DNA from 3 places in the Paenibacillus suaedae genome. Region 1 is predicted to be linked to each of the others. Evidence: riboswitches for the same ligand, from Rfam matches in the RefSeq annotation. Region 1 holds a riboswitch; each other region holds the start of a gene.
The links. Region 1 has a riboswitch for cyclic di-GMP ahead of RQP50_RS00425 (4'-phosphopantetheinyl transferase family protein). Riboswitches for the same ligand answer to the same signal wherever they lie in the genome.
Positions count from the first base shown of each region.

Region 2: it holds a riboswitch for cyclic di-GMP, as region 1 does, so the genes downstream of both, RQP50_RS24390 (CAP-associated domain-containing protein) here and RQP50_RS00425 (4'-phosphopantetheinyl transferase family protein) in region 1, are expected to answer to the same signal.
Region 3: it holds a riboswitch for cyclic di-GMP, as region 1 does, so the genes downstream of both, RQP50_RS17620 (CAP domain-containing protein) here and RQP50_RS00425 (4'-phosphopantetheinyl transferase family protein) in region 1, are expected to answer to the same signal.

Region 1 covers NZ_JAVYAA010000001.1:86,419-90,710, reverse strand. Annotated here, with positions in the region: gene RQP50_RS00430 (amino acid adenylation domain-containing protein) at 1-984, opposite strand, end outside; gene RQP50_RS00425 (4'-phosphopantetheinyl transferase family protein) at 966-1,721, opposite strand; cyclic di-GMP riboswitch class I at 1,805-1,891, opposite strand; gene RQP50_RS00420 (copper amine oxidase N-terminal domain-containing protein) at 2,461-4,292, opposite strand, start outside.
Region 2 covers NZ_JAVYAA010000007.1:275,012-279,303, reverse strand. Annotated here, with positions in the region: gene RQP50_RS24395 (macrolide family glycosyltransferase) at 1-1,056, shown strand, start outside; cyclic di-GMP riboswitch class I at 1,234-1,323, shown strand; gene RQP50_RS24390 (CAP-associated domain-containing protein) at 1,534-4,134, shown strand.
Region 3 covers NZ_JAVYAA010000004.1:125,731-130,022, reverse strand. Annotated here, with positions in the region: gene RQP50_RS17630 (NAD(P)/FAD-dependent oxidoreductase) at 1-421, shown strand, start outside; gene RQP50_RS17625 (class D sortase) at 529-1,242, shown strand; gene RQP50_RS17620 (CAP domain-containing protein) at 1,316-2,374, opposite strand; cyclic di-GMP riboswitch class I at 2,503-2,593, opposite strand; gene RQP50_RS17615 (SpaA isopeptide-forming pilin-related protein) at 2,723-4,292, opposite strand, start outside.

The DNA of each region.
Region 1 (4,292 bases):
TATATCTGACGATCTGCTAGTCAGTACCAGCTTCGTACGACTGTCTTCCAGGACATATTGAATGCGATCCTGAGGGTGATCAGGATCAAGTGGAACATAAGCTCCTCCCGCCTTGAGAATCGCTAAGATACCGACAACCATCTCTGCACTTCGCTCTGCCATAATACCAACAGACTGTTCCCGATTGATGCCAAGCTTCCGCAGCCTGCGCGCCAATTGATTCGCACGAGCATTCAACTCGCAATAGGTCAACTCGCGATCATCTTCGATAACAGCTACTCGATCCGGATGCAGCTGAGCCTGTTCCTCGAACAGCGCCTGAACCGTGAATGTATGAGGATATTCAGCTCGCGTCTGATTCATCCCCTCAATTAACTGGCGCTTGTCCTGCTCTGTCAGCATTTCCAGCTCGCCAATACGCTTCTGAGGATGCTTCACAGCTTCATCCAGCAGCTGCAAGAAGTACTCACCCAGCTTGTCTACTGTCGATAACTGGAACTGATTTTCCTTGTAATACATTGTGAACATCGGTAATGCGCCCGTTCCAGCAGCATGCTGAATGCAGCCGTGCAGGTCACATACCTGCTCTCCCTCTGGAAGCACGGGCCGAACATCTTCTCCGTACCAGCAATACGTTGCCACATCACTGTCAGAAGCTATTTCAGAGCAAGTCAGGTTACGTCCTTCTGCGCAAGCCGACAAGCTGTTATGAATATTCATAATTCCTTGCAAGGTTACGTCATCCTGACTGACTACGGTATGGTTTGCATTGCCGTGTCCCGCTTGAACGGCATGAAGAGTTACTTGCTGCGAGTTGTAGAACCGGGACAACAGCGTTGCCCACGCACTGAACATGACGGATTCCAACTTGACCGAATGCTCGGCCGAATGCTTCTTCAGAAGACGCATTGTCTCTTCAGGCAGCTCGATAGAATGTACGTCATAGCCTGCCAATCGTTCTACTGTTAATTCCATGAAAGCCAATTCTCGTCCTCTCCTTTGTACGATCCAACCCATTTCGTAAACCTATGAGTCAACTGCTCCCATGTGATGTACTCTATTTGCTTGGCAAATTCCATATGCTGTGCGCACACAGTCATACTATAGCCTGTTACAGGAACGACATATTGCTTTACATAATTATGATCAACATTCCATAATTGATTATGTTGTATAGGTACAGCTGTCTCCTGCACAATCTCGAATGTGCTGGGAGGCAGGCTGAGACCCGTTCCTAATGCCTTCAGAACACTTTCCTTAGCCGTCCATATGTAAAAAAACAATTCCTGACGCGCACGACTGTCGTTCGTATTTGCAAGCAATTCCAACTCACGCGGCGAGCATATCAGCCTAGCCACGTCCATGTTCCATTCTCCTGCTTGCTCAATATCAATCCCGATTGGCGCTTCATCCAATGCCACTGCTATGAACGCACCGGCGTGAGAGATGTTGAAAAATACTGGATCACCCTCCACATATGGCTTGCCGAAGGGATGAGTGTGAATAACAAGTTCGTTATTCGAACATTTCAAGGTTCGACATAGCAGCATGCGGGCCAATATGTCAGCCGCAACCGTGCAATAAAAATCTTCACGGTTCCGAAGTCTATCTAACCTTTTGTATTTTTCAGGTGTAACGAACGGGATAAATCGATCCATCAATGAATCTATGTCTTCGTAGGAAGTACACTCGTCCCATTTTAGCAACACAATTTCCATCATTTACCCCAGCTTCTGTGCGCAAAAAAAAGGCCATTCTGCATAGCCTTGTCACCGAATAACCGTTGTGTAGTTACCGCAACATTAATGGCAACCCGGCCGCCGTAATCCGTGAAGATGTTAGGCCCGCGGCTTTGCGTCCTCATCTTTCGAAGAGTTTGCCTTTCAATCCTGATGTTGTTCTTCTTGATGTATCCATTGCGTGTTGCAGATCGATTATCAGGCAAGAATGTCATAGCAATGTTACGCACTAGTTCTTGTGACATGTATCGCGTGAATAGGTCTAAAGTACATATTACATATCAGCATGTTGGACGGTCGCATCCCCTATCCAACTCAAGACCCATATTTTATATCGGTTGCTCGAATGAAAAGATTAATACTTTTTCATAACACTTTTCAATTTTTCGACACGAAAAATCATTTTTTGTCATTTTGTAGTCATTTTCAAGGTTGTTTCACCCTATTTCCGACAAAAACACCCCTATCCTCTCCATCCTTGCTCCCATAGATTCGTGCAATTCCCTCCAACTGCTCGACACATTTGTCGATTTTCCTATAGAGCCACTACTGCTTAGCCCCCCTCTCCCCTACCAATTACCTAATAGACAACACTGAAGTCATTTCTTACTCATTACACAACTCTCTTGTACTCTTGGTGATACATAAAAAGCCTCGGAAATCATTCCGAGGCTCTTATTGAATGCCATCTATCTATCTTCTCTATTTCACATCATGGGGATTAATATCCGTCACCAACTGTCATTTCATTGGATGCGGTGGACAGTGCATTCACTGTTGCATTGCGCCCATCCGCTACGGACATAACGAATACTTTATAGGCAACGCCGCTGCGAATTGGATTTCCATATGCATCATTATTGGACAGCGAGAATATGGTTGAACCATCGTCTGTTACTCTAACCAATCTATAATTACTTCCTGCCACACGATTTGCCTGATCCAGGTCGAATGAACCCGCTGAACCGGAAGGAACGGCCATCACTGCATAATAGGCAATCCCGCTGTCGTTGCTTGGCTTCCAGAAGGAGGCCTTGAAGTCATTCCCCCCTTCTCTTGTCAAAAACACATTCGTAGGTGCCTGCACGGATTGATCTACCAAGGCAAATTCACCAGAAGGCGAAGACAAGGCATTCGAGGAGCCGCTTCTATTGTCAGCTACCGTAAGCACAAATACCCGGTAAGCAACACCTTTTTGAATGTCGTTGCCTTGAACATCCCGCAAGCCGCTTGTTAGCGATTGTCTTACATAGCCACTCTGATTCCCAACCCGAATGTAGCTGGATGATCTCACCTGTCCCGCACTATATGCGTCGAATGCATAGGACTGATCTGCGCGGACGACCATAATACGGTATTCATTTACGTACGAATTACTGGATGGTGCATTAAAGCCTACTTCAATGTCGCTGGCATTACCGTTTTTGCCAATAATCTTCGCTTCTACATTCGTCACAACATCAACCGAAGCGTTGCCTTTAAGCGTAACCTCTGGGGATGGAGCAGACAATGCATTGTTTGCTTGATTATTGGAGCTCACAGTCAGAACAAATACCCGGTAGCTGTTGCCGTTGCGAATCGGTGCTCCATCTACATCTCTTGCATCCGCATCGAATACATGCGACAAGCTACTGCCACTCCGATACACGACAGCTGAGTTCCAATTATTAACTCGATTGGCCTCTGTTAGATTAAAACGGCTTGCATTGGAAGACTTCACAACCATGACGCGATAATGGTTCACATTCGATTCATCTGCAGCACGGTTGAATGTTACACTCAGGTTCCGTCCATCATTGTAGTTTCCACCCAAACTGCTTGCCGATACGTTCGTTGCAGGGTACACCGTCGAATTGTTAGACAACGTAATCGTATCTGAGGAGCTGGACAGGGAATTCACATAACTGCCGCGTCCAACAGAAAGCACATATACTTGGTAGCTGGTTCCGTTACGGATCAGGTCCCCATCTACGTCTCTCGCAGTAGAGCTCAGCTTGAGGCTAACGTCTCTGCCATTCGGGTTCATCGACGTATAATTGTAGCTGGATACGTTGTTCGCTTCGGATACATCAAAGCGGTACGATCTGCTCGTCTTCACAACCATAATTCGATACTGGCTAATATTCGATTCATCCGAGGCCCGGTTGAAGGTAACCATCATATCGCGGCCGTCATTATAATCTCCGACATCGCTTACTCTTACATTGGAAGCACTGTACACCGTTGAGTTATTCGAAATATTGATGGAATCAGATGCGCCCGACAATGCATTGTAATCAGAGTTGCTATTCGAAACTGACATGACGAACAGACGGTACGTTTCCCCTCTGCGGATTAGTGAGCCATTCACATCACGCATATTAGATGGCAATGTTGAAGTAATGCTATAGCCATTCTTCGAGACATCATAATAATTGCTAGATGAAACCCGGTTTGCTTCAGTCAAATCAAAGCGATAAGCATCCGAATATTTCACTGCAAAAATCCGGTAGTAGCTTACGCGCGATTCATCGGAGGAGCGATTAAAGCTGATCTGAATATCGCGTCCATCTC
Region 2 (4,292 bases), on a different contig from region 1:
AAAATAGAAGGTGCTGGCGCTGCATTCATTGCTTGTGATGAGTTCTTGCCCCAGCTTTCACAAAAGGAATTGGATCGCAAGGTTGGCAAAGATTTTACAGCATTAATTGAGATGGTTGCCGATACGACCATTGCTTTGGATGAGAAGGTATGTCAGGAATTAAGGGAAATTCAGCCGGATTGTATTGTATCTGACTCTATATGCTTTTGGGGAAAATTATTTGCTAAAAAACTAGAAATTCCATATGTTTGTTCGACTACTACCTTTGCTTTTAATCAGTACACTGCGAAACTGATGAAGCGTGGTTTTATCGATTTATGGAGAATGATCGTGGGTTTGCCCCGAATGAACAGAAAAATTCAGTTGTTAAAGAATCATGGATATGAAATTGAGAATTTTATATCGATTGTTCAAAATAATAATGAAACAGACACCATTGTCTATACCTCGAAAGAATTCCAGCCGATGGCGGATACGTTTTCTGAGCGATATGCTTTTGTCGGACCATCCATCAGACAGTCTCCGTCGATACAGATTAATAAAAAAGATAGAAAACGAATCTACATTTCACTTGGGACTATACTGAATCAAAATCAAGATTTTTACCAAAAAGTTATTCAGGCATTTGCAGATACGGACTATGATGTTGTGATGTCAGTTGGTGAAAAAACGGAGATTGCTTCTCTTGGCAACATACCAAGAAATTTTACAGTGAATAACGTCGTGGATCAAATATCGGTATTGCAAACAGCCGATGTATTTATTACCCATTGCGGTATGAATAGTGTGAATGAAAGCCTTTATTTTGGAGTTCCAATGGTTTTATTTCCGCAACATAGCGAACAAGGATTAGTGGCTGATCGGGTTGCTCAACTGGGTGCAGGTTTACAGTTGAAAGGAAAGAAGCCAAAATATTTGGCAGCAGCGGTATCTGAGGTGTTGACGAATCGGACATATCAGGAAAATGCGCTAAAACTGTCAGAAACTTTTCAGAATGCTGGTGGTGCAGTAGAAGCGGCCAATGTGATTTTAACTAAAATTCGAGCGAAGTCTTAATGGTACTTTCATGATCCTTTTTTAAAAATGGGGCAGCTTCATTGAAGAGGTGCATGACGAACATAAATATCGTACTGGGTTGATAGACCTGGTACTTGATGAATTTTGCGTACCTATAGGCACAGTTGTATACAAGCTGTTCATTTACATGTTACTATAGACATTTAATCTGTAACATTTGGATAATGGCAAACCCTAGCGAAAGCAGGGGACGCAAAGCCACGGGTCTAATGTATTTCACAATGCGATGACAGCCGGGTTGCCCTAATTGCGACATTACGTGCGTCTTTTTTTATTGCGCTGCCATTAGGGTGGCGCTTTTTTTGTGCTATTGTAAAGCGTCCCCGGTGTTCATCTCATTTGATCGCAGAATGTAAAAGAATAGGAGATGAAATGATGCGGCCATGTTGTACAGCAACCAACAACGCAATGTACCAAGAACAGCATAAACACATTAAAGCAGGAAGAATGCGGCGTATGACGATTACAGCTAGCGCTGCGCTGTTAGCCGGGATGCTTATCTATCAGCCGACCCTTTATGCAGCGGATAAGCTGGTCGGTAGTATGATTACTGTCACGAAAACGAACAATGCTCCGCAGGCAGGGGCAGACCAACTGCAAGGCATCACCATAGGAATGAGCGAGGATCAACTATTCCAAAAAATCGGACTGCCGGTTCGCAAGGATCTAAGTGAATATGGCTTCGAGTGGTATATTTACAATCAGGATTATAAACATTACTTACAAGTTGGTGTTCAGGACCACAAGGTCGTTGCACTCTATACGAATGCGAATGATTCTTATGGCAGTATTGGATTCGGTTCAACCAAGCAGGAGGTAGAGGCAGCCTTCGGATCTTCCCTCAGTCAAATTAGGAAAGGCAATACGATTTACAATATGGACAACAGCGGACAATATAGCCTGTACAAGGTCGGCGGTATGTATGCAACCGTGTTCTATGATCTCCATCAAGGGAATACGGTGACGGCTGTCCAATTTATTGCCCAGGATGTGGAACTGGCGTTCAAGGGGTACTTTGGCACGCCTAGCAAGCGATTGCAGACAAGCTTTGAGCAACAAATCCTCGATTTGGCTAATGCTGTGCGTGTCCGCGAGGGCATGAAGCCATTGAAGTGGAATGAAAAGGCTGCGGGAACTGCTCGCAAGCATAGCGACGATATGGGGCTGAGAAGCTTCTTCGATCATAACAATCCGGACGGCAAATCCCCGTTCGATCGGCTGAAGGCGGACGGAATCGTATACCAAAAGGCAGGGGAAAACATTGCTGCTGGACAGTCGAGTGCCATCTTCGTTCACGAGAACTGGATGAACTCGAAAGGACATCGTTCGAATATTTTGGGAGACTTTTCTCATCTAGGGGTGGGTGTGTACTTCGGGGGGAATTCAAATGTATATTACACACAGAACTTCGTCACGCAGAATTCCGTCGACGATAAAAAGCCCGATCCTGATGTTGTATCTCCTAGCCTCAGCAAATCTAAGGTTCTGACAGGAGATCCATTCGATGTAAAGGTCGAATATTCTGTGTCGAAAGCAGTATATTCAGCTTCATTCAGTCTTACTTATGACAGCCGCTTGACTCTCTTAGATATTAAGCCAAGCGTTACGATGGCTACCTATCAAAAGTTGAACTATCCGGATGTCCCGCTTATCACGACAAAGAACATAACCGATTTACCTAATGGCCAGAAGCAATTGGATTACTCCGTCAATCTCAACGGAGGCGCTTATGAAGGAGACGGCGACATAGCAACCATCGCTTTCTTGAGCGACCAAGAAGGGAAATATACCTTCAATCTTGTAAATGCGAATCTGTTCAACGCAAACAATGAACGGATCCGAATCGGTTACATTCACTCGTCTACCGTTGATGTCATCAAGCCGTCTGTTCCAAATCCGAATCCGAAGCCAGAGTTGCCTATTTCGTCTTCCTCATCTGAAGGCTCTAGAGGTTCTACTAGTTCTACACCTTCGACTTCTGTGGGAACAATTCCAGCCGGTAAGACGATGAAGGCAGGATTACTGGCAGAGACGATGAAGGAGCATGCAGTGAATGCGGAGTTTAAGATAAATGCGAATACCGTGAAAAAACAGCTGCAGGACAAAAATGCCAAGCAGGTTCAACCCGATATTAGCGATGTAAGCATGAAGGATTACAATGAAGTCTCCTTCACGCTTGACAAATCGGCCGCCAAACTGCTGCAGGAATCAGGCAAGGATTTGCTTCTGTCTACAGCCGAATTCGATATTACCATTCCGAATAAGTCTATTGCGGAACTCATCGGAACGAGCGGACTCGAGCTTGTGGTGTCTCTTGCAGAGCATAAGGACAAAGGTTTTAGCAAGCATCATGGCGAGACGACCTTTACGTCTCCGATGATCACGATCCGTGGGCCGCAAGAAGCAAAGAATATCCTGTTGGAAATCTCCTTGAAGCTGATGGAAGCTACAAAGGATATTCGTAAGGCAGGCGTGTACGCAGAAGCTCAAGGCGTAACAACAAATGCTTGGAGCTATAAACTGGCCGGAATGAAGGCAGCTGATAAGAAGCATATTTCCTTCCAGGTCACGCAGTTCGGCACCTACACGATTGCAGAGCATGCAAGATCCTTCAATGATCTTACTGCACATTGGGCAAAGGATGAAATTGAAGTCATTGCAGCTCACGGACTGTTGTGCGGCAAAGACAGCATACACACATTCAAGCCGAACGACGTTATTACCCAAGCGGAGTTCGCCACCTTGCTTGATCGCTTGACGAATAACGGAAATACTTGGGAACAGCGGATTGCAGAGCCTGGGGCACGTAAACCGATTACTCGCGAAAAAATGGTCGTGATGCTTACGCGGGCATTGAAAATTGATCTGTCCCATTCAAGCGCTTCGCTTGGATTTAAGGATGAAGCACTCATCTCACAGGATGCAAAGACAGCCGTTGTGTACGCAGTGAGCAAAGGACTTATCAAAGGAACCACCGATAACAAACTTGATCCGGCGGGAACGCTCACTCGAGCGCAGGCGGCACTCGTTTTGTACCGCGTGATACACGAGCAATAAGATATTCATCATGACACAAAAAGCAGAGATCCTAGATTAACACATAGGATCTCTGCTTTTTTTTCCTTTTATGGGGTGTACCGCGTGATAACAGTAATGCCGTCGGAACTATTTTTTCTCAGTCTATAACTTTATTTTCTTTCTTCATAGACAATCGA
Region 3 (4,292 bases), on a different contig from region 1:
TGACATCGTCTATGTGAATCACGAGCAGAAGCCCTTGTCTGCTGATCAAATGCACCAATTGGATGCTCAGCAAATTGAAGTAATTGAAGCACAGATTGAAGAAGTAGTATGTAAGGGAGAAGGTATCTTCAGTGGCGTGAGACTTTCCGATGGAAGGATCATTGATGGAGAGCGTGGATTTGTTGCCTTCGGAGGCAATGAGGTGAAGTCCTCCCTCGCAGAGCAGCTTGGGATAGAGCGGCATGAAAATAAACACATTATGGTGGATCCACGTACGAAAATGACCAATGTTCCCAACGTATGGGCGGCAGGAGATGTGTGTGTGCATTCGGAACAGGTTACGATTGCGATGGCGGAAGGTTCACAAGCTGCCATTTGGATGCATAAAGCAATCCTTCAGCAGGCTTCCCCTAAGGAATGATCCTCACCACCTTAGGCTGCTGGCCTCGAATTCCGGCAACTGCTTGCTGCAATTGAGTTTTGCTGACTGCTATCGTATTCCCTAAGGAACCTCATCTCATCGTCTTGGTGGGTCATGGAAAATATATTGCAGCATGCGGTACAATAGAGGCACGAACATACCGCGTCAAGGGGGTGCCTCTTATTACGAAGAAGAATCAAATCATGTCCCGATTGCTCGGTGTCACGGCTCTGTTGTTTCTCCTTGCTGGGTTAGCTCTTATCCTATATCCGAAGTGGAACCAATACAACGAACAACAAAGGGAGCTTCGGCTCCTTACTGAGTGGGACAACTTGCCGCAAGACAGCATTCAAGTTACCTCCAAGACACAAACCGATTCAATCACACCAAAAAAACGGGAGCCTAAATCCATTGACGGCCTCCTTGTATATGGAGCAATATCTATCGACAAAATCGATCTGCGAGAGCCTATGGTAGAGGGAGCCACACCTGCTTCTCTCAAGGTTGGAAGTGGAATCGTTGTCCCCGGCCGAGTGCCGGGCGAGATCGGCAACTTTGTATTGGCGAGCCATCGCAGTCTGACATTCGGCAGACACTTCAACAGGCTCGATGAGTTGAAAAAAGGCGATAAAGTTCAATTGGAAACATCAGATCAGACCTACACGTATACCGTGCAATCAAAATCCGTCGTAACCCCAGAAGATCTGTCCGTTCTCGATCAGAATCCAACGGATCGGGAGCTGACACTTATCACCTGTGATCCAATCGACACAGCTACACACCGGCTTATTGTGAAGGCTGTCATGGAGAAGACTCCATAACGCCGTAACAATCAAAGACGCCTCCAACACCACTGTTTCTGTGGGATTGAAGGCGTCTTTTTACCACGGCCTGCTAGCTTCGTGGCGTATAGAAGTTTTCCGTGTAGTAGACTTTCGATTTACCTCCGAAAAATACGCCTACACCCATTCGCGAATAATCTCCTAATATGTTGGCACGATGCCCTTCCGAGTTCATCCAGTTCTCATGAACGAAGATAGCACTCGTCTGGCCAGCGGCAATATTCTCTCCTGCGGACTTATATACGATTCCGTCTGCCTTTATTCGATCGAACGGCGACTTGCCATCCGGATTATTATGATCGAAGAAGCTTCTTTCTCCCATATCACCGCTATGCTTGCGTGCTGTTCCTGCGATTTTATCGTTCCATTGCAGCGGCTTCTTGCCATTGCGTACGCGAACTGCGTTCGCTAGATCGAATATTTGCTGCTCGAAGCTTGTCCGCAATTGCTCGCTAGGCGTACCGAAGTAACCCTTGAACGACAACTCCACAGCTTCAGCAATGAATTGGACAGCTGTTACCGTGCCGCGCTGACTCACATCATAGAACACCGTCGCATAAGCATCGCCTACCTTGTGCATACTGTATGTTCCGCCGTTATCCTTGTAGTTATAGATGGTATTGCCTTTCTTAATTCGGCTGATGGAAGACCCGTAGGCTGCTGTAACTTCCTGCTTCGTCGAACCAAATCCAATGCTGCCATAATCAGCCTTAGCATTCGAGTATAGAGCTACAACTTTCTTGTTGAGCACACCGACCTGCACATACTGCTTATAATCCTTGTTATAGATGTACCACTCGAACCCGTACTCGCTTACGTCTTTGCGTGCTGGTTGGCCCAGCCGCTCGAAGAGCTGCTTCTCACTCATACCGAGCGAAATGCCCTGAACCTTGACTCCTGCCGCCTGTACATTCAACAATTCTGATGCAGCAGTCCCGCTTCCGCTAGTTTCATCCGCTGCATAGAGAGTTGTCCGTGGCATGAACATGCCGAACAGCAATGCAGCACTAAGCCCTATTGCAATTCTTCGCTTGCTGCCTACCAATGATTGTTTTTCTTCTACTTGCCAGTTTGCGTTGTTGTCAGTCGTTTCCGTACAACGTGTCCGCATCCTTACCATCTCCCATTCTTTGACGTTATCCGCTCGAATGAGATGAACACCAGGGGCGCTTCTTGTTATACAAAAAAAGCGCCACCCTAATGGCGGCGCACTTAAATAGACGCTCGTATTGTCGCAATTAGGGCAACCCGGCTGTCATCGCATTGTGTAAATGCATTAGACCCGTGGCTTTGCGTCCCCTGCTTTCGCGAGGGTTTGCCATTATCCAAATGTAACCGTTATATGTCTATGGTAACATGCAACAGAACTGCTTGTACACTCCTGAACGATTGTAATCTTCTGTATGTGGACAGAATAGTAGGATACCCGCCAAGGAACTCTCCCTGGCGGTTCATCACATCAACGTCTTACAAATAATCGCTTCCGAGCAATCCACATGAGTGCTGCGGCAGTAATGAGAATCATACCGACGATTGGCGATGCAGGCGCTTCTTCACCAGTTTGCGGCAGCTTGCTGCCCGGCTTAGGATTCGGCTTCTTCGAATCCGTCTTGCCTCCTAGATCTGCATCATCAGGATTTCCTTCATCATCCTTGTCACCGTCTGGATTGCCCATGCTTCCACCCGGCTCCGTCGTATTTCCTGTATCGGGATCTGTCGTCTCACCAGGTACCGTAGGCTGATCAGGGTCAGTCGTCGTTCCAGGCGTTGTTGGCGTTGTTGGCGTTGTTGGCGTTGTTGGCGTTGTTGGCGTCTTGGGAACTGTAGGATCGACGATCTGCCCAGGGACCGTTGGAATGTTCGGATCTGTCTTAGGAGGTGTCTTGTCGTCTGGCTTGCTTGGCTCCCACGGTTCATAAGGATCCGTCTTGCCCCCTCCCCCTCCATCGGTATAACGAACATTCTCGACCGTAACGATAGTCAACTGCCCTCTCGTAATTTCGAACCCAATCCATGTAGTATTGCGAATATAGCCGCTCGGTGCCTCTGTCTCCTCGAAGAAGTATTTACCCGGCTTCAAGGCTGGAAGGGATGCTTCTCCGTTTGTATCCGTCGTTAAGATCGGAAGCTCTGCTCCTGCCTCATCTTTAACCGGCTGCTTCTCCGCATCCAGAAGGCGGAACTTGGCACCAGACAGCTTTTTCTCTTTATTGTCATAAGCAATCTTAATCAGCTTCACTGAACCCGTCGGCGGCAAAGCGAGTGTATTACGCACAATGACTACTGCTTCCTTGCCAGCGTTCACATCAAACTCGATTAATTCCGTGTTCAACACATATCCGACTGGCGCCTTCGTTTCTTCTGCATAATACTTGCCCGGATACAGGTTAGGAATCGTGACTTCGCCATGCTCATTCGTGATTAGCAGCGGCAATTCCACGCCTGCTTGATCCTTGACTGGCTGCTTATTCGCATCCAGCAAACGGAACTCCGCACCTGGCAATTTACTTTCTTCATTGGCCACATCAACTTTAACCAACTTAGCAGTTCCGGTCTTAGGCACTTCAGGCTCACGTGTATTCGGTACCTTCACTTCAGGTTCTGCCTTCTTGCTTACTGTGAATTCGAATAAATCGCCGTTCAACACATACCCTACCGGTGCCCTCGTTTCTTGCGCGAAGTATTGGCCGGGATTCAGATTCATAATGATCAATTGGCCATGTTCATCCGTTACCAACTGTGTCAATTCTTTGCCTGTTTGATCCTTGGCTAGCTGCTTATGTGCATCAAGGATGCGGAATTCTGCACCAGGGAGTGTAGTATTCGTGCCTGCCGCCACTTTAATGACTTTCACCGTTCCTGGAACCAGTTTGTTCAAGACGGTAATCGGTGTGTCCGTTCCGTTCTTGACTTCAACTGTAATGGGCTGAGTATTGAGCACATACCCTTCTGGCGCTGTCTTTTCTATTAAATAGTAGGTGCCGCTCTTTAAATTTTCGAATTTCAGGATACCATCTGCAACAGTTTGC